3 regions of the Arthrobacter sp. 4R501 genome follow, and region 1 is predicted to be linked to each of the others. Evidence: riboswitches for the same ligand, from Rfam matches in the RefSeq annotation. Region 1 holds a riboswitch; each other region holds the start of a gene.

What was found. A riboswitch is a leader RNA that binds a small molecule or an ion and turns the genes downstream of it on or off. The one in region 1 is predicted to bind thiamine pyrophosphate.
Region 2: linked by a shared signal. The riboswitch ahead of thiD (bifunctional hydroxymethylpyrimidine kinase/phosphomethylpyrimidine kinase) and the one ahead of thiO (glycine oxidase ThiO) in region 1 are both predicted to bind thiamine pyrophosphate.
Region 3: linked by a shared signal. The riboswitch ahead of thiC (phosphomethylpyrimidine synthase ThiC) and the one ahead of thiO (glycine oxidase ThiO) in region 1 are both predicted to bind thiamine pyrophosphate.

What each region holds. Positions count from the first base shown of each region.
Region 1 covers NZ_PJIW01000010.1:77,850-84,261, forward strand. The annotation lists gene CXR02_RS11705 (RNB domain-containing ribonuclease) at 15-1,514, opposite strand; gene thiE (thiamine phosphate synthase) at 1,579-2,355, opposite strand; TPP riboswitch at 2,383-2,503, shown strand; gene thiO (glycine oxidase ThiO) at 2,494-3,840, shown strand; gene thiS (sulfur carrier protein ThiS) at 3,837-4,073, shown strand; gene CXR02_RS11725 (thiazole synthase) at 4,078-4,893, shown strand; gene CXR02_RS11730 (4a-hydroxytetrahydrobiopterin dehydratase) at 4,966-5,292, shown strand; gene CXR02_RS11735 (hypothetical protein) at 5,367-5,669, opposite strand; gene CXR02_RS11740 (DUF3107 domain-containing protein) at 5,724-5,948, opposite strand; gene CXR02_RS11745 (TetR/AcrR family transcriptional regulator) at 5,999-6,412, opposite strand, start outside.
Region 2 covers NZ_PJIW01000003.1:222,924-229,335, forward strand. The annotation lists gene obgE (GTPase ObgE) at 1-155, opposite strand, end outside; gene rpmA (50S ribosomal protein L27) at 272-535, opposite strand; gene rplU (50S ribosomal protein L21) at 597-905, opposite strand; gene thiD (bifunctional hydroxymethylpyrimidine kinase/phosphomethylpyrimidine kinase) at 1,178-2,776, opposite strand; TPP riboswitch at 2,759-2,856, opposite strand; gene CXR02_RS04060 (Rne/Rng family ribonuclease) at 2,958-6,242, opposite strand.
Region 3 covers NZ_PJIW01000005.1:243,632-250,043, reverse strand. The annotation lists gene trmD (tRNA (guanosine(37)-N1)-methyltransferase TrmD) at 1-147, opposite strand, end outside; gene rimM (ribosome maturation factor RimM) at 148-693, opposite strand; gene CXR02_RS06705 (RNA-binding protein) at 806-1,048, opposite strand; gene rpsP (30S ribosomal protein S16) at 1,050-1,466, opposite strand; gene CXR02_RS06695 (hypothetical protein) at 1,678-2,115, opposite strand; gene CXR02_RS06690 (VOC family protein) at 2,229-3,104, opposite strand; TPP riboswitch at 3,223-3,330, shown strand; gene thiC (phosphomethylpyrimidine synthase ThiC) at 3,373-5,142, shown strand; gene CXR02_RS06680 (alpha/beta fold hydrolase) at 5,147-5,881, opposite strand; gene ffh (signal recognition particle protein) at 5,985-6,412, opposite strand, start outside.

The sequences.
Region 1 (6,412 bases):
GGCGCGCAAGACCTTTAGGCCAGCAGCTCGAAGTGGACCTCGCGGGCAGCGATGTCGGAAGAGATCAGGCGGACCCGCACCTTGGTGCCGGATTCCAGGTCACCGCCGCACCGGGCCGTCACGGCGGGTTCGGCGATCTGGATGATCCCCGAGGGGCCGTTTCCATTTTTTGCGGCTCCGTTCCTGGTGCCGTTGCCGTTTTTCCCGTTGCCGTTGTCCTTCTGCGGCTTGGAGCCGGAAATCACGATCGCATCGAATTCCTGGCCCACATGGTTGACCAGGAGCGCGGCCTCCACGGTGTCCAGCGCCATGCGTTCCATCCGCGATGCCAGCTGGTCGGATTCGGCCATGATCTCCGGCAGGGACGGCAGGGCTTCCCGCGCCCAGTCCGGTACCGGCTTGCCGTTGCTCAGGGCTTCGCAGATCACCAGGACAAAACGGTCGATCAGACGCCGGAGCGGTGCCGTGGTGTGGGCATAGGCAGCGCCGATGGCGGACTGGATGGCCTCTTTCGGGACTGTGCCGTCGAACGCCGTGTAGCTGGCGCCGCGGAACAGCATGCCGGCGGAGTGCAGGATGGCCAGTTGCCGGGGCTCGGTCGGGTCAAGGCTGCGGAGGTATTCGCCGTAGCTGATCTTGCCGTCCCACGGCTTGCCCAATGCCTCAGTCTGGATGCGGAAGTGACGCAGGGAGCGCACGTCCGGGGCGGGCATGGTGCGAAGGATGCCCACTTCTCCCGCCAGCATCAGGTCTGCCGCCGCCATCCCCGTCATCAGGGAGATCTGGGCGTTCCAGTCCTCCACCGGAAGCTGCGGCGCCGCGGCAATCCGGTAGCCGCCGTCGGGCAGCTGCACGATTTCCTGCTCGGGCATGTTCAGGCTGGCGCCGCCGCGCTGCCGCTCCAGTTCAACGCGCTTGAGGCCCACTTCCTTCAGGAGCTGCAGGACAGGGCCGGCCGTCCCGGCGTCGAGTTCGGCCTGGACTCCCTTGTAGCTCAGCTTGGCCCGGCTGCGGATGGTGGCCCTCTGGACGCTCACAGTGGAGACCTGCGCGGCGTCGTCCAGCCCGAACTCCCAGACGTAGGCGGAACACAGCTGGCCGGCCAGAAGGCTGCCTGCCCCTTCGCTGATGACTTCCGGGTGCAGCGGGATACGGCCGTCAGGGGCGTAGAACGTCTGGCCGCGGCGCCGGGTCTCTGCGTCCAGTCCGCCGCCGGGGCGGACAAAGGACGGCACGTCAGCGATGGCGTAAAGCACCCGGTAGCCAGTGGCCGCACGTTCGATGAACAGCGCCTGGTCCAGGTCAGTGGACGACGCCGGATCGATAGTGAGGAAGGCCACTTCCGTCAGGTCAGCACCCGGCAACTCGTGCGCGGCCACTGCCGCTTCCGCGTCCCGGACCGCCTCCGCCGGGTAGGGCCCCGGCAGTTCCAGCTCGGTCCGCAGGGCGCTCAGCGCCGCCGCGAGGTCGTTCGTTTGCTCGTGGACATTGGGGGCCAACCTATGATGTGACACGAAAATCAGGTTAGCTCGATTTCCACGGATCGTGCACGCCCGCCGCCCGCCACGCGGGGGATTGTCAGGATGCGCCGGCGTCCAGGGCCGCCAGGAGTGCCACGGCCGCCGCTGCGGGGTCGGAGGCTTCGGTGATGGCACGCACCACAACAATCCTGCCGGCGCCGGCCTCCACCACCTGCTCCACGTTGCCGAGATCGATGCCTCCGATGGCAAACCAGGGCAGCGTGGCCTGGGTGCCACCGGCAGCGCGGACGGCTTCGGCCGCGTACCGCACCAGGTCAAGGCCGACGGCGGCCCGGCCCGGTTTCGTCGGAGTGGCCCAGACCGGTCCTACGCAGAAGTAGTCCAGGCCGCCTTGGTCAGTCAGCCCACCGGACAGCCGGATGGCCCCTTCGATCTGCTCGGCGGTGTGCGTGGAAAGGCCGATCACGGCTGGTGCCCCGAGCAGCGTGCGTGCGGAAGCGACCGGCAGATCCTTCTGCCCGATGTGGAAGACGGGGGCGCCGGAGAGCAGCGCGATATCGGCACGGTCATTGACTGCCCACAGCTTTCCGTGGCGTTCGGCCGCGGCCTGAAGCACGGCCAGCAGCTCCAGCTCCTCGGCTGCCTCGATGGCCTTGTCCCGGAGCTGGATGATGTCCACGCCGCCGGCAAACGCCGCGTCCACAAACTCGCCAAAGTCCCCGCGGTCCCGGCGCGCGTCGGTGCACAGGTACAGCCTGGCGCTGTGCGGGAGGCCGGTGTTTGTGCCGCCGGCGGGGTCTGTTCCGGTCACGGATTCGGGAGCGGCGGAGGGGGCGGAGGGTGTGCCTGCAGCGGCGAAGGATTGCGCGTTCATGGAAACCAGCCTAAGTCCCCTAAACTGGGCGGGTACTGCGGGAGCCCGTTGCAGCCGTCACAAAGCGGCCGGGCTGAGAGGGCGTCAGAGCCGACCGCTTGACCTGATCCGGCTAGTACCGGCGTAGGGAAGGAACATATGCCCCCCGCGATAAGCAGCCCAGCTGAGCCCGCACCAGCCAGCCCGGCCACCGCCCTGCACGCCGACGTGGCCGTCATCGGCGGCGGAGTTATCGGCCACGCCATAGCCTGGGAAGTCCGGCGATCCGGCCGTTCCGTCGTGCTGATCGATGACGCTCCCGGCAACGGCGCCAGCTGGGCAGCCGCCGGCATGCTGGCCCCTGTGAGCGAACTGCACTACCAGGAGGAAGACCTCCTTGAGCTGATGCTGGCATCCTCCGGCCTGTGGCCTGCCTTTGCGGCGGACCTCGCCCTGGCAGGGGCTGGCGATGCCGGATATCTGACGACGCCGACCCTCGCCATCGGCGCGGACGCTGCGGACCGCCGGGCACTGATGGACCTGCGGGCCGTGCAGCAGGCCAGCGGCCTGGTGGTGGAACCCCTGACTGTCCGTGAGGCCAGGACCAGGGAATCCCTGCTCAGCCCGGCCATATCCTGCGCCTTGGACATCCCCGCCGACCACCAGGTGGATCCACGGAAACTCGTGGCGTGCCTCCAGGAAGTCCTGGCTCTCCACGAACCGGGAGCAGGAACCGCCGTGGCAGGTGCCCGCGCGGGATTCGCCGTTGACCAGCGCGCCGCTGCCCTGCTCTGGGAGGACGGCCGCGTCATCGGCGTGAAGCTCGCCCACGGCGGGACTGTCCAGGCCAAGGAGACCATCGTGGCCAACGGATTGCAGGCGGCGTCGCTGGATGGCCTGCCGGGTGGACTCAACCTGCCGCTGCGCCCCGTCTACGGTGACATCCTGCGGCTGGCTGTTCCGCAGCACCTGCGCCCGCTCCTCACCTCCACTGTCCGCGGAATGGTCCACGGCGTGCCGGTCTACATCGTTCCCCGGCAGGACGGCACCGTGGTGATCGGGGCAACACAGCGGGAAGACGCGCTCGCCGGGACAGGCGACGGTGCTGTCTCGGCCGGCGGTGTCTACCAGCTGCTGCGTGACGCCCAGGTCCTGGTGCCGGCCGTCTCGGAGCTTGAACTCCTGGAATGCACGGCACGGGCAAGACCGGCGACCCCGGACAACGCACCCCTCCTCGGCCGCGTACCGGTTTCCGCACAAGGGACGGGGAACACGGGGAAAGTTGCCGGGCTGATTGTTGCCACCGGGTTCTTCCGCCACGGAGTGCTGCTTGCACCGGCGGCGGCGGCCATCTGCCGGGACCTGCTGGATGGCCGGACGGACCCGCGATGGGGGGCCCTCAGCCCGGCCCGCTTTTCAGGAAAGCACCACGTAGCCGGCCTACAGGCCCCACGCAAGGACATCAGCAGCACGAAGGCCCTCGACCCACAGAAGGAATCAGCATGAACATCACCCTCAACGGCTCGCGCCATTCCGTGGCGGACGACGCCTCCATCACCACCCTCATCAGCCAGATCACTGGCCGTCCCCTCGCGGCCAACGGCCAGTCAACGGACGGGCAGAAACTCGGCGTCGCCGTCGCCCATAACTCCGAAGTAGTACCCCGCAGCCAGTGGTTCGTCACGGCGCTCGCCGAAGGTGACGACGTCGAACTGGTCACAGCAGTCCAGGGAGGCTGACACCATGACAGTAACCAGCAACATCAGCACACAGAACCTGCCAGAGGCCGCCGACAGGCTGGTCATCGACGGCGTCGAGCTCGGCTCCCGCCTCATCATGGGCACCGGTGGTGCCCCCAGCCTCGACGGGCTCGGCGCCGCCCTGCTGGCCTCTGGAACCGAGCTGACCACGGTGGCCATGCGCCGCTATTCGCCGGCTGAATCGGGGTCCCTTTTCCAGCTCCTGGTGGACCACGGGATCCGGATCCTGCCCAACACCGCTGGCTGCTTCACGGCCCGGGATGCGGTCATGACGGCGGAGCTGGCCCGCGAAGCGCTGGAAACCGACTGGCTCAAGCTGGAAGTCATCGCCGACGAACAAACCCTGCTGCCGGACGCCGTGGAGCTGGTGGACGCTACGGAACAGCTTGTGAACCGGGGCTTCAAAGTGTTCGCCTACACCAACGATGACCCGGTCCTGGCGCTGCGGCTGGAAAACCTGGGTGCCACCGCGGTCATGCCGCTCGGAGCGCCCATCGGCACCGGCCTGGGAATCCTGAATCCACACAACATCGAGCTGATCGTCTCGCGCGCCTCGGTGCCCGTGGTGCTGGACGCCGGCATCGGCACGGCGTCCGATGCCGCCCTGGCCATGGAGCTTGGCTGTGATGCCGTGCTGCTGGCCACCGCGGTCACGCGGGCGCAGAACCCGGCACTCATGGGGGAGGCCTTCAAACACGCCGTCATCGCCGGTAGGCTGGCGAAAGCGGCCGGCAGGATTCCGCGCCGCGAGCACGCCCTGGCGTCATCGGCCATGGAAGGCCGGGCAGAGTTTCTCTAGGCCGCTTTCTCCAGGCCCGGCGCCCTCGGCCAAACGCCGGGGCGGCTCACCGGACGAATCGAGGAGGCCGCCATGGCTGGCAAGCACGACATACTCACACACGAGCGGATCGAGGCCGTCCTCGCCACGCTGCCCGACTGGCAGTACCGGCAGGGCGGGCTCGTTGCTGTCTATAAGACGCCGACGGCGGCCGCCGCACTGGAGCTGATTGCCGCCGTCGGACGCCTGGCGGAAGAACAGAACCACCACCCGGACCTTGACTGGCGCTACAACAGGGTGCATCTGCGCTACACGTCCCATGACGCCGGCGGCGAGGTCACTGAGCGGGATGCCGCTGCTGCCTCGGCCGTGAGTGCTGCTGCCGTTCGGCTCGGCGCCACAGCCCAGCCCGTGGGTTAAGCCGCCGGGTTAAGGACCGTGACCACGCACCCCGCTGGGGTGGTGGTCACGGTTCTTAAGGAAAAGGGGGCGGCCTAAAGCTTGAGCGCCTGCGTCAGCCGCCGCGTATCGTGGCTTTCGCGCGTCCGGCCCAGGTAGATGACCGTCCCGATGGCAGCGACGGTGCCGAGCGCCATGGGCAGGACCCAGGGAATCCACGTCAGGCCCGGCTGGTAGCCAAAACCTGCGGCGATGAAAATGATCCAGCTGACCGCGCCCACCACCACGGCAACCCCTGCGGGCAACCCTGTGCCGTACCGCGTATGGCGCTTGTCATTGGCCCAGACAACAAAGCCTGCGGCCGCTGTGACCAGGACAACGATGGTCAGCGAAAGCATGGAATCTCCTCGGAAAGCAGCGCCAGCCGCCAAAGGGGGCTGGCCGCGGACGTGCTAGAACTGGCCGAAACCGACCTTGCGTGCCTCTTCGGCGCCGATTTCCACGTAGCCCAGGGCGTTGCCGGGAACGATGATGATGCGTCCCTTGTCGTCCTTGAGGCGGAGTTCGGTGCCCTTGGTGATGGCTTCTTCAACGACCGTGGCTACAGCGTCAGCATCCTGAGCCGATTCCAATACGATTTCGCGGCCAATGTTCTGAATGCCGATCTTAATTTCCAAAAGGGGGCCTCCCAGCCAATCAAAGTTTCTTGGGTTCTCTTATTTGTAGTCTAGGACTCTTTGGGGAAGCGAGAGATTCCGCGCCAAGCTAAACGGTAAATGAGGTCGCTGGCCACATCGAGGTCCAGGTTCCCGTCCGTTTCCAGCCAGTAACGCGCGCTGACCTGGGCCATTCCGGCCAGGCCACGGCCCAGAAGCTGCGCCTCCAGGTGGGGCAGCTTGGTGTCCTCGGCAATCACGCGGGCAACAGCGTCCGCGAACGTCTTGTTGAATGTCTCGAGGCGTGAACTGACATCGGGATCGTTAATGAGGTCCGATTCGAAGACCAGGCGGTGGGCTTGGTCGTCGCTGGCGATAAAGCGGTAGTAGGCGCGCATCACCGCCTGGACACGTTCGTCATTGTCGGTAGTGGAGCTCAACGCACCAAGCATCAGGTCCGTCAGCGACGCGAGATGGCTGTCCAG
Region 2 (6,412 bases), on a different contig from region 1:
TGGTCAACGCGCAGGATGACGTTGCCGCCGTCGCCGCCGTTACCGCCGTCGGGTCCGCCCAGTGGGATGAACTTCTCCCGGTGGACGGAGACACAGCCGTGGCCGCCGGTACCGCCGGATACGTGCAGTACTACCCGGTCTACAAAGCTCGCCACGTGGATCTCCTCAGTGCTGTTTCCTGGACGCCCAAGGGCGCCAAGACGATTGTAATGCGGTTAAAAGAATAGTGGAGCGGACCAAATGGCCCGCTCCACCGTTTCAGAACTATTTGTTACTCTGCAGCTGCAGCAGCAACGATGTTGACTACGCGGCGACCGCGGCGGGTGCCGAACTGGACGGCTCCCGGGGCCAGTGCGAACAGTGTGTCGTCGCCGCCACGTCCAACGCCGGCGCCCGGGTGGAAGTGGGTGCCACGCTGGCGAACGATGATCTCGCCTGCGGAAACTACCTGGCCGCCGAAGCGCTTGACGCCGAGGTACTGGGCGTTGGAGTCACGACCGTTGCGAGTGGAACTCGCGCCTTTTTTATGTGCCATTTGAAATGCCTGCCTTTAAATTCTGGGGAATCTGCTGAAGAACCTGAACAGTAACGAAGAGTTACTTGATACCCGTGATCTTGACCTTGGTCAATTCCTGACGGTGACCCTGGCGCTTCTTGTAACCGGTCTTGTTCTTGAACTTCTGGATGACGATCTTCGGACCACGGAGGTCTTCGAGGATCTCAGCCGTAACCGTTACCTTGGCCAGGTCCGCAGCAGCAGAGGTGACTTTGTCACCGTCTACCAGGAGCAGTGCGGGCAACTCAAAGGTGCTGCCGGCTCCACCGGGGACGCGGTTCAGGGTAACGAAGTCTCCAACGGAAACCTTCTCTTGGCGGCCGCCTGCGCGGACAATCGCGTACACCACTTGGGAACTCACTTCTCTCGACGTTTATTACTAAATTTGCGTGCTGAACCCTGTTCCATAATTGGCTGGGTTCTCGCTGTGCCTCAACGCCGTGGGGTCGTAACCCAAGTGTTGGCGTAAGCACCGAAGATCTAGAATACGCTAATTTTGCCTTCGGCCGCAAATGAGGCTGGTTACGGCAGGTTGTCTGTGATAGGACCCACAAGCAGGTACTGCACTGACAATCCAAAACCGTGCCTGACTATCGTACAGGCCACACGGGCCGCAGTCTGTCAGGAATGAATTCGCGGCGCGTCGAAGAATTCCACCTCGAACCGGCACGACTGCCTGAAAGCCACCAGCATCGCCGCCCGTTCATCCGCGGAAGCACTCCGGCCGGCGTCGTCAGCCAAGGCGATGGCGTCACGCGTGGCCTGGGCGAAATCCTCGTCAGCATAGGCCCGCAGCCAGTCGGCATAAGGATGTGCTGCCGGTGCACCCGCAGCCAGGAACTCCGCGTGGAGAGTCTGCCCCACTTCGGCATACAGCCAGAAGCACGGCAGTACCGCCGCCACGAGGACCGAGTAGCTGCCGGAGGCAGAGGCCGCCAGCAGGTGGTCCACGTAGGACTTGGTGACAGGTCCGAGGACGGAGTCCACTGTCCTGGTGCTTAGCCACGTGCGGTGCAGTTCGGACTCGACCTCAAGGCATTGCTGGGCCGACTTCGCCCAGAATAGCTGGGCGGCTTCCGTGGGCGCCAGCGCGCTGGCCCGGGCAAGGACCCGCGAATAGCCGTTGAGGTAGATGGCGTCCTGGGCGAGGTAATAGGCGAACTGTTCCTCAGCCAATGTGCCGGCCGCCAGGTCGCGGATGAAATCCAGCCCGTAGATGGCTGCAAGATCCGGCTCCGACGCCCGCCGCAGCGTCTCTGCGAATTCGCCGGCTGCCGGAACCTGTTGCATGTGGTGGAAGTGGTTGATGGGGCCGTTGCCCGCGCCCACCTCAAGTTGGTCAGCGGCCTGCAGCGCGCCCACCAGCCAGGGCTTCACTTTCCGCAATGAGGCTTCCCAATCCCCCAGCCGGGCCTGGGCCGTGGCCATGGCCGATGACAGCGAGCAGCCGGTGCCGTGGCTGTTGCGCGTGGGGATCCTGTCCCCGCTCACTTCCACCACCTCCCGGGCGAGCAGCCCGGCAGCGTTGACCAGGGCATCCGGGCACGCACCGCCGTCGAGATGGCCGCCCTTGACCAGGACGGTGGCGCCGGTCGCTGCGGACAACCGCTGCCCCTGCCCGAGCGCGTCGTGCCATTCCCTCGCCTGCGGCTCCCCCAACAGGATGGCCAGTTCCGCCAGGTTGGGGGTGATCAGGTCCGCGAGCGGGAGCATCTCCCGCAGGGCCGCCTCGGCAGACTCCTGCAGCAGCCGGTCGCCGCTCGTGGCCACCATCACCGGATCAAGAACGACGACGGCGGGACGCACCTTTTCCAGCCAGTCGCGGACCACTCCTATCACCGCAGCGTCGCCCAGCATGCCGATCTTGACCGCGTCGATGGTGATGTCATCGCTGATGGCATCAAGCTGCTGGCCAAGGAAGGACGCCGGCGGGACGTGAACCGCCTGGACCCCCTGGGTGTTTTGGACCGTCAGCGCGGTGATGGCCGCCATCCCGTAGCCGCCAAGGGCCGCAATGCTTTTGAGGTCGGCCTGGACGCCCGCGCCCCCTGAAGGGTCCGATCCGGCAATGGACAGCACCCGCGGAACGTCACGCAGCACCCGGACCGCAGAAGAGCGGCCTGGTGCGGGCTGGACCTCAGCCCGGGTTGCTGGGGTTTCCGGCAGGGCCGCCGCGGGCGTTGCAGGAGGAAGGACAGAAGTTGAAGCCAAAGGAGACATCCCTTCGCCGGTGCTAACCGGACAGGTTCAACGGGTGTGGATCTCAGCCGGCTCTCTGCGCGGCACCCCGTGTCAGTCACCAGCCTAGCGTTCCTCGCGACTTAACGCCGGACGCCCGGACGCAGCCTGTGATTCACAGGCACGTCCGGGCGCCGTTGTATTGGCTTGCCCTACTGTTTGGTCAGAGCTCCGAGGCCGGAACTCCTACGCCCAGGATGATGGGCGCGTTGGCGGCAACCGGTTTGTCGGCCACAGGAGCCTTGACGGGTTCCGGGGCCTTGGCGGCGTGGGTGTGTCCGGCGGCAGCCGCGGGAGCGGCTTCGTGATGCTCTACGGACGTGGCGTTGGCTGCGCCCTGGGCACGGCTGGCACTCCGGTTCCGCCGGGGACGGCGGGCGCGGGGCTCCTCGGTGTGGTCGGAGTAATCCCTCTCCGCCGCGGCTGGCTGCTGCTGGCGGGCAGGTTCGGCCGCCCGGCTTTCAGTTGCATGAACTGCCGGCGGCGTGCTTTCCGCTACAGGAGCCGGCTCACCAAGGTGGGCGAAGGCCTCCGCGAGGCGGTCAAGTGTCAGGGCAGGTGCGTGCGGCTGGTCATCGTGGTGCGCAACGAACGGAAGCACCACCTGCTCGCCGCCGAATGTCAGCACTGCGGCCGGGCGGCCGTTGGAGTCCGTTTCGGACTGCCCAACCGGAGCCGGCACCGGAGCCGCAGGCTGCCGGCCCGCGGCAGCTGATGCGTGCGCCACCTCGTCGTCATGCAGATGCGCAGCGTGGGCTGCGGCCGCAATGTTCGCAAGCGCTGCCCGCGTGGCCTCCGCCTTCGCATGGCGCTCGGCATCGCTGGCTTCCGGGTGGACCGTGTGGATCTGCACCGGAGCTGCCGGTGCTGTTTCCAGCGGCTGGCCACCCCGTCCGCGGCGGCGCTTCCGGTCAGTGCGGCCACCCGGCTGGCTGTCCGGGCGCTGGCTGTCAGTCCGCACGCTGTCAGTGCGCTGGGCTTCCGGGCGGCTGTCTACCCGCTGCACGTGGTGCTCCGCGGCTACCGTGTTGGCGCGGCGGTGTTCCACGGGGTCGTCGTGGGTGACAATTCCGCGGCCTGCACAGGTTTCACACTGCTCGCCGAAGACTTCCAGGAGCCCGGTGCCCATGCGCTTGCGCGTCATCTGCACGAGGCCCAGCGAGGTCACTTCGGCCACCTGGTGCTTGGTCCGGTCGCGGCCCAGGCATTCCACCATGCGGCGCAGGACAAGGTCGCGGTTGGATTCGAGGACCATATCGATGAAGTCGATGACGATGATGCCGCCGATGTCGCGGAGCCGGAGCTGCCGGACCACTTCTTCAGCTGCCTCGAGGTTGTTCTTGGTGACGGTTTCCTCGAGGTTGCCGCCGCTGCCGGTGAACTTGCCGGTATTGACGTCCACCACGGTCATGGCTTCGGTGCGGTCAATGACCAGCGAGCCGCCCGAAGGCAGGAAGACCTTGCGTTCCAGGGCCTTGTGGATCTGCTCATCGATCCGCCACGCAGCGAAGATGTCCTGGTCCTTGGTCCACTTTTCCAGGCGGCCCACGAGGTCCGGGGCCACGTAGGTGACGTAGGCCTCGATGGTGTCCCAGGCCTCTTCACCGGAGACGATCAGCTTGGAGAAGTCCTCGTTGAAGACATCACGGACCACCTTGATGGTGAGGTCAGGTTCGCCGTAGAGCAGCTCCGGCGCGAGAATCTTGGTGGACGTGGACTGGCTTTCGATGCCCTCCCACTGCGCGCGCAGCCGGTTGATGTCGTGCGTGAGCTCCTCTTCCGAGGCGCCTTCGGCAGCGGTGCGGACGATGACGCCGGCGTGCTCCGGGAGGCGGTCCTTGAGGATGCGCTTGAGGCGGTTTCGCTCGACGTCGGGCAGTTTGCGGGAGATGCCGGTCATGGAGCCGCCGGGCACATAGACCAGGTAGCGGCCGGGCAGCGAGATCTGGCTGGTCAGCCGTGCACCCTTGTGGCCCACGGGATCCTTGGTGACCTGGACCAGGACGGTGTCGCCGGACTTGAGCGCGTTTTCGATCCGGCGCTGCTTGCCTTCGAGGTTAACTGCCTCCCAGTTCACTTCACCGGCATACAGGACGGCGTTGCGGCCGCGTCCGATGTCAACAAACGCCGCTTCCATGGACGGCAGGACGTTCTGCACCTTGCCGAGGTAAACGTTGCCGATCAGGGAGTCCTGCTGGGTCTTGGAAACAAAGTGCTCGGCCAGGACGCCGTCTTCGAGGACGCCGATCTGGATTCTGTCGTCGCGCTGGCGGACGATCATCTGCCGGTCAACTGATTCGCGGCGGGCCAGGAACTCGGCCTCGGTGATGACCGTGCGGCGGCGGCCCGTGTCGCGGGATTCGCGGCGGCGCTGCTTCTTGGCTTCGAGGCGCGTGGAACCCTTGACAGACGTGACGCGGTTGTTGACCGGCGCTTCGGTCGCGGCGCGCGGCGCGCGGACACGGGTCACCGTGTTGGGCGGGTCGTCGCCTTCTCCTCCGGTCAGTTCCAGATCCTGGTCGCCACGGCGACGGCGGCGACGACGACGGGACGTCACGCCTTCATCGGCCTGCCCGGCGGACTCCTCTTCGGTTTCTTCGGCTGCGCCTTCGTCGCCTTCGTTATCACCGTCAGCATCGCTTTCGCCTGTGCGGCTGCGGCCACGGCGGCCACGGCTGCGGCGCCTGCGGCGGCCGTTGGCGTCGTCCGCTTCGCCGTCTTCGGCGTCGTCCTCTTCCGGCTCTTCAACCGCGGCAGCAACCGGCGCGGGGCGGACCACGGTGCTGAGGTCGGGGGCCTGGAAAAGCACCGATGTGGTGGACGCCGGCTCAAGGAAGAGTGAACTGAACGGGCTGGCAGTCTCAGCAGCAGCCGGCTCGTCAAGCGGCGCGGCGGCAGCGTTGACCGGGGCAGCGTTGACGGGGGCAACGGCGGCTGCTGCGGGCGCGGCGGCGGCCGCAGCGGCGGCTTCCTCTGCTTCCGGGGCCGGCGTTGCTGCAGTTTCAGGGGCTGCCTGCTCTGGAACTGCCTGTTCCACGGCCGCGGGTGCGACGTCGGGGGCCGAGGTTTTGCGCGTGGCCACGCGGCGGCGGCGGACAGGCTTGGTCTCCGCTGCAGCCTCGGGGGCTGCGGCTGCAGCCTCGGGTTCGACGGCGGGCTCTACGACGGTCTCGGTAACAACGGCGGCAGGTGACTCCAGAACCTCAGCAGCGAAGGCCGGCAACGGTTCGGCGGTCTCGACCTTCTTACGTGCGCGGGTGCGGCGGACCGGCGCCTTAGGCTCCGGTGCGGCGTCCGTCGCAGGCTCAGCCTCGGCTGACTCCTTTACCGGTGCGGAGTCTGCGGCCTTCGGCACTGCCTTTCGGCGTGTCCGGGTGGCCTTCTTGGGCGCTTCCGTGGCCTCGGCGACGGCTTCATCATTAATGGCTGGTGTTTGTTCGTTTTCCATATGTGGCAACACTCCTGCCCCTGACGTACCGCCACATCCGGCACCCATTGGGGCACATATTGTCAAAACCCGCGGGCGTTGACAGAAGTCAAGTGGATACTCCCAGGTTCGCACCGGCAGAGGGGTGCGGCAGCCCGTGGGAGCCGTCGGCTGTGTCCTGAAACCCGTTG
Region 3 (6,412 bases), on a different contig from region 1:
GTCCACTGAGCGGTGCTTGTCGGTGGTGAAATCACGCAGGTCATGGACGCGCAGGTCCAACAGGCCGTCCTGGCGGGCCTTGCCAATGAGCGAGAGCTCCAGGGGCGCCAGGTACTCCGGGAAGATACTGACGACGTCGATTCTCATCTACGCGTTTTCCTCCGCTTCACCGGGGCCGGCTTCGCCGTCGTTGACCTCAAAGAGTCCGTCCGGCGGCGTCAGCAGGACGAAGCCACCGGCCACATTGACCTCCGGAACGATCTGCTCCACAAACGGGACAAGGATTTCCTTGCCGTCCGGCGTTTCAACCACGAGCAGGTCCTGGACCGGCAAGGTGTGCAGGGCGGCGACTTTGCCGACCATCTGCGACCCGACGCGCGCCTCGAGCCCTACCAGTTCGTGCTCGTACCAGCCTTCGTCGTCGTCCTCGTCCAGCTCTTCGGTTTCGATAAAAAGCTTGGCGCCGCGCAGGGTCTCTGCCTGGTTGCGGGTCTCGATTCCTTCGAATGCGAGCAGCAGGATGTCCTTGTTCCAGCGCGCACCCTCAACAATGAGCGGGCCGGCCGATGCAGGCTCCACCACAAACTCGGTACCGGGAACAAACCGGTCCCCCGGAGCGTCGGTCAGCACCTGGACCGTCACTTCGCCGCGGATTCCATGCGGTTTGCCGATTCGTGCCACCTGAAGCTGCATCTGTTCCTCTGTTTCGGTTTGTGGATTCTCCACGGTCTTGTGGTGAAAGCACTCCGGCCCCTCCACCGTTGCTGGTGGAAGGGCCGGAGCAAAAACTGATGTTGCTGAGCGCTTAGCGGCGGCGGTCGGTATCGACGACGTCGACCCTGACCGGCTCGCCGTCTGCCAGTGCCGCCACAACGGTGCGCAATGCCCGTGCGGTGCGGCCCTGGCGGCCGATCACCCGTCCCAGGTCATCCTGATGAACACGAACCTCGAGGGTGTCCCCGCGGCGGTTGTTCTTCGAGCTGACCTTGACATCTTCCGGCGAATCAACGATTCCCCGGACGAGGTGTTCGAGCGCTTCTGCCAGCAATCTACTCAGCCTCGGTGGTCTCTGCTTCGGCCGGGGCCTCGGCTGCGTCAGACTGCTTTGACTTCTTGGTGATGGCTTCCGGGATGATCACGGAACCCTTTTCCGGGGCAACAAAGGCCGCCTTCGGAGCTTTGGTCTTCAGGGTGCCTTCCTGGCCCGGCAGGCCCTTGAACTTCTGCCAGTCACCGGTGATCTTCAGGATCGCGGCAACCTGCTCGGACGGCTGTGCGCCGACGCCGAGCCAGTACTGGGCACGGTCCGTGTCCACCTCGATGTATGAGGGCTCTTCGGTGGGGTGGTACTTGCCGATCTCTTCGATGGCACGGCCGTCACGCTTGGAGCGTGCGTCCATGACGACGATGCGGTAGTACGGTGCGCGCATCTTGCCAAAGCGCTTAAGGCGAATCTTTACGGCCACTTTTGTGGTCACTCCTGTTTCAGAAAAGGGGTGAACCGACGTTCTGCACCCGTGGGGCGGGCCATACTTGAGGGTTCGAAGGACAGGATCCGGACGCGGAGAGAGGGGCCACGCAGATCGAGTACTTGTTTATTGTGCCAGATCAGCGTCCGGATTTCGACTTGACACGTCGGGATGGGGCAGCGGGCGGACCCGGCGGGCCACGGCCGGCCTACGACGACCAGACATACACTCCGGTGCGTGCGGCGTCATCGACGGAGTTGGCAAGCTCAGCGAACTGCTGGACATACGTCCGGGCCTCGGCCACGCCGAACGGCATGTCATCCTGGGCGGCCCACTTTTCAGCGACGTCGTCCAGGACATGGCCTTCGCCTTCAGTCTCGTAGCTGAGCAGGTCCGCGAGCGCACGCACCATGGCCGGCGGGACCCCGAGGAGGGAATCGCTGGCCACGTCAACCATGGCCAGTTCGTAGTCCGCGCCACCGGCGTGCACAGCAACGCCGGCAAGGTCGCCAAGCTGCTCGATTTCGAAATCGCTGATTCCGGGAATCCGCAGGGCCTGGCCCGCCGGGGAGCCGCCTGCATCCAGGACGCCCGCCCGCTTCAGCGCGGCATCGTGAGTGGAAACAAAAACTTCAGTGAAACCCATGGGAACAGCCCTCATTCCGTCGACGGTGCGGCCTGGAAGGGCAGCAGCAAGTGCCGCCCCGGCCGTTCAGAATCAGCCTAGTACAAGGCAGGCCGCATATTTGGCAGCCGCACTCAGCGGACGGTGGCACGGATATTGTTGCGCCACGGGTCCTCGAAGCGAAGCTCGGCGCCCGTGTGGTGCGAGGCCACACCGGCGACCTTCAGGCGGTCCGCGAGCGCTCCGACGTCATCCCCGGAAGGGACCTCGATGAGCACTTCGCCGAGGCCCAGGGTGTCCTTGCGGGGACCGGCTCCGCGGCTGTTCCAGACGTTCATGGCCATGTGGTGGTGATACCGGCCCGCGGAGACAAACAGTGCCTGCCCGTGCCAGCCGGCGGTCTTTTCGAAGCCCAGCGTGCCGACGTAGAAATCGTGCGCTGACTGGACGTCGCCCACCTGGAGGTGGACGTGACCCACGCCGGCTTCGCTGGCCCGCTGGCCTGCCACGGATTCCTGGGTCAGGTGCTGCTCGAGGTAGCGCTTCGGCGGCAGTGCCAGGCTGTCCATCACTACATCTTTCCCGTTCCACGACCAGTTTTCGCGGGGTCTGTCCCAGTACAGTTCGACGCCGTTGCCTTCGGGGTCATTGAAGTAGAAGGCCTCGCTGACGAGGTGGTCGGCGCTGCCGGTGAAGGACCGGGGTTCGTACTGGGCGGCGGTGGCTACCGTGGCGGCAAGCGAAGCCTGGTCGTCAAACAGCAGTGCGGTGTGGAACAGCCCGGCCTCTCCCCTGCCAGGCAGATTCAAAGACGGGGCGGCCGCGAGATGGACCAGCGGGCGTTGAAGGCGGCCAAGATAGACGCCGCCGTCCTGTTCCGCGACGATCTCCAGGCCGAGCGCACGCTGGTAGTAGTCGGTCATCAGCTTCATGTTGCCCACCTTGAGCATCACGGTGCCCATGGAGAGGTCGGCAGGAAGGAGATCCCGGCTGGTGGCTTCTGCAGTCATTTGAAAACTCCCGGTCCGTTGGCCTTCGGATGGAAGGCGGCTATACTTCCAATTTACTTGAAGCTTCAATTTAATTCAAGCGTTCCTCCAAAATCCTGCAGCGGCTGTGGTAGCTTCGACTTGACCACACGGGAGCCCTTGCAGGGGCTGAGATCGGGCTGACGCAGCCTGCGACCGTTGAACCTGTCCGGGTAATGCCGGCGAAGGAAGTGAGTATTCATTGAATACACAAGAAACACAGCTGATCCCTGCCCAAAATGAAGCCGACGTGGATCAAACGCTCCAGCCTGAAACCCAGTCACTGAAGTCCCACTCGCTGGCGTTTATCAACGATGAGGCCACCGGGATCCGGGTACCCGTGACCGAGATCGCGCTGGAACCGTCGCCGAACGGGGAGGCGAACGGGCCTTTCCGGACCTACCGCACGGCCGGTCCGGGCAGTGATCCGGTGGTGGGCCTCAACCCGTTCCGCTCGGAGTGGATCGCCGCCCGCGGCGACACCGCGCCGTACAGCGGACGGGAACGGAACCTGCTCGACGACGGCAAGTCGGCAGTGCGCCGCGGCGCCGCCTCTGCGGAGTGGAAGGGCGCGCAACCGGTGCCCCGCCGCGCCGTCGAAGGCAAGACCGTCACCCAGATGCACTATGCGCGGCAGGGTGTCATCACCCCCGAGATGCAGTTCATCGCCCTCCGCGAGAATTGCGACGTGGAACTGGTCCGCAGCGAGGTGGCGGCCGGCCGGGCCATCATCCCCAACAACATCAACCACCCGGAATCCGAACCGATGATCATCGGCAAGGCCTTCCTGGTGAAGATCAATGCCAACATCGGCAACTCGGCCGTGACCAGCTCCATTGCCGAGGAAGTGGACAAACTCCAGTGGGCCACGCAGTGGGGAGCTGACACGGTGATGGACCTGTCCACCGGCGATGACATCCACACCACCCGGGAATGGCTCATCCGCAACTCTCCCGTGCCCATCGGTACGGTGCCCATTTATCAGGCGCTGGAGAAGGTCAACGGCGAGGCCAACGCCCTGACGTGGGAGATCTACCGGGACACCGTCATTGAGCAGTGCGAGCAGGGGGTGGACTACATGACCATCCACGCCGGTGTGCTGCTGCGTTACGTGCCGCTGACGGCCAACCGCGTCACCGGCATCGTCTCCCGGGGCGGCGCGATCATGGCCGGGTGGTGCCTGGCGCACCACCAGGAGAACTTCCTGTACACCCACTTCGACGAGCTGTGCGAGATCTTCGCCAAGTACGACGTCGCGTTCTCCCTGGGCGACGGACTGCGCCCGGGGGCGACGGCGGACGCCAACGACGCCGCCCAGTTCGCCGAGCTGGACACCCTGGCTGAACTGACCCAGCGGGCGTGGGAATTCGATGTGCAGGTCATGGTGGAAGGTCCCGGGCACGTCCCGTTCCACCTGGTGCGGGAGAACGTGGAACGCCAGCAGGAACTCTGCAAGGGCGCCCCGTTCTACACGTTGGGGCCGCTGGTCACGGATATTGCCCCCGGCTACGACCACATCACGTCCGCCATCGGCGCCACCGAAATCGCCCGGTACGGCACGGCGATGCTTTGTTACGTCACGCCCAAGGAACACCTTGGCCTGCCGAACAAGGACGATGTGAAAACCGGAGTGATCACCTACAAGATCGCCGCCCACGCAGCAGACCTTGCCAAAGGCCACCCCGGCGCCCATGAACGGGATGATGCCCTGTCCAAGGCCAGGTTCGAGTTCCGCTGGCGCGACCAGTTCGCGCTGTCCCTGGACCCGGTCACGGCTGAGGCCTTCCATGACGAGACGCTGCCCGCCGAACCGGCCAAAACCGCCCACTTCTGCTCCATGTGCGGCCCGAAGTTCTGCTCCATGAAGATCAGCCAGGACATCAGGGACGAATACGGTTCCGCCGATTCGCAGGCGGCCATTGCCGAGGCCTACAGCGGGATGCGCGAAAAGAGTGCGGAGTTCCTGGCCGCCGGCGGAAAGGTCTACCTCCCCGAGCTTCGGATCCCGGCCGGGAACTGACGGCTCAGGAAGCCTGAACCGAGCGTGACCTGCCGACGTCGGCGATGAAGGACCGGATGGCACGGTCACCTTCGGCAGAGTCCTGGGGCCGGTGTCCTCCCGCAGCGATGCGGTGCAGGGCACCGGTTTCCTGCAGATATCCGGCGATTTCCTCGTAGAGCGGTTCCCACCCACCCGTAAGGACCATGGTGGGGACGCCCGGAACTATGTGCAGCGGGGCCTCCCAGGACGGCGCCTGCAACCGGAGCCGGCGCGCCGACCGTTTTTCCTCCGGCGTGGCGGGCTCCTGCAGGTCCGCCGCGAACATTCGCCGCACGAACTCACGTTGGAAGTCTTCATCGCTGAGCTGGTGCCGGACGTCGAACAGCGGTTGCATCAGGGCGCGGTGCGCGGCCGTGGCCGGCAGTTCGGCGGTTAGGGACAGGCACGCCGGTTCTACCAGCGTGAGGGAATACACCAGTTCGGGGCGTTCGACGGCAGCCATCATGGCCGCAATCGCGCCCTCGGCGTGGGCAACAACATGGCCCCCAGCGGCCCCGCGGCCGTCATCGGCAAGTGAGCGCAGGATGATGGCGGTATCTACGGAGAACGAGGACTCCACGGGTTCAGCGACGGGGTCAAAACCGTGCCGCCGCAGGAAGAGGGCGTCGTACGTCAGGGCCATGCCGTGCTGGCGCAGCCACGCCGCGGCACCGAAAGGTCCGGCGCCGTGCACGAACACTACCCGCTGTTTGAACATGACCCAACCCTATTCCACGGCACCGACATCCCAATTGGGCAGCAGCCAGTGTTGTTATGAGTGCCCACAACGACGCCTGCTGCTACCCAGTCGGGAGGGGTGGTTACTTGCCGAGGAACTTGTCGAATCCCTTGGGCAGGTTCAACTGCGAAGGGTCGAAGTCGCCGCCCTGCTGGCCGAACGCCGCCCCCGTGGGAAGAGCCTTCGCCCCGCCGGCCCGACGGGCCTCGGCGTCCTTGAGCTCCTGGGCAGCCTTGGCAGGGTTGCCTGAGCGGGCCTTCTTCTTCGGGGCGTTCTTGCCGCCCTTCCGCGCACCGCCGGGGCCGCCCATGCCGGGCATCCCTGGCATTCCCGGCATACCGCCGCCCTGGGCCATCTTCTTCATCATCTTCTGGGCCTGGCCGAAGCGCTCCAGCAGGCCGTTGACCTCGGAGACATGCACGCCTGAACCTCTGGCGATGCGTGCCCGGCGGGAGCCGTTGATGATCTTCGGGGCGACTCGTTCGTGCGGCGTCATGGAACGGACGATCG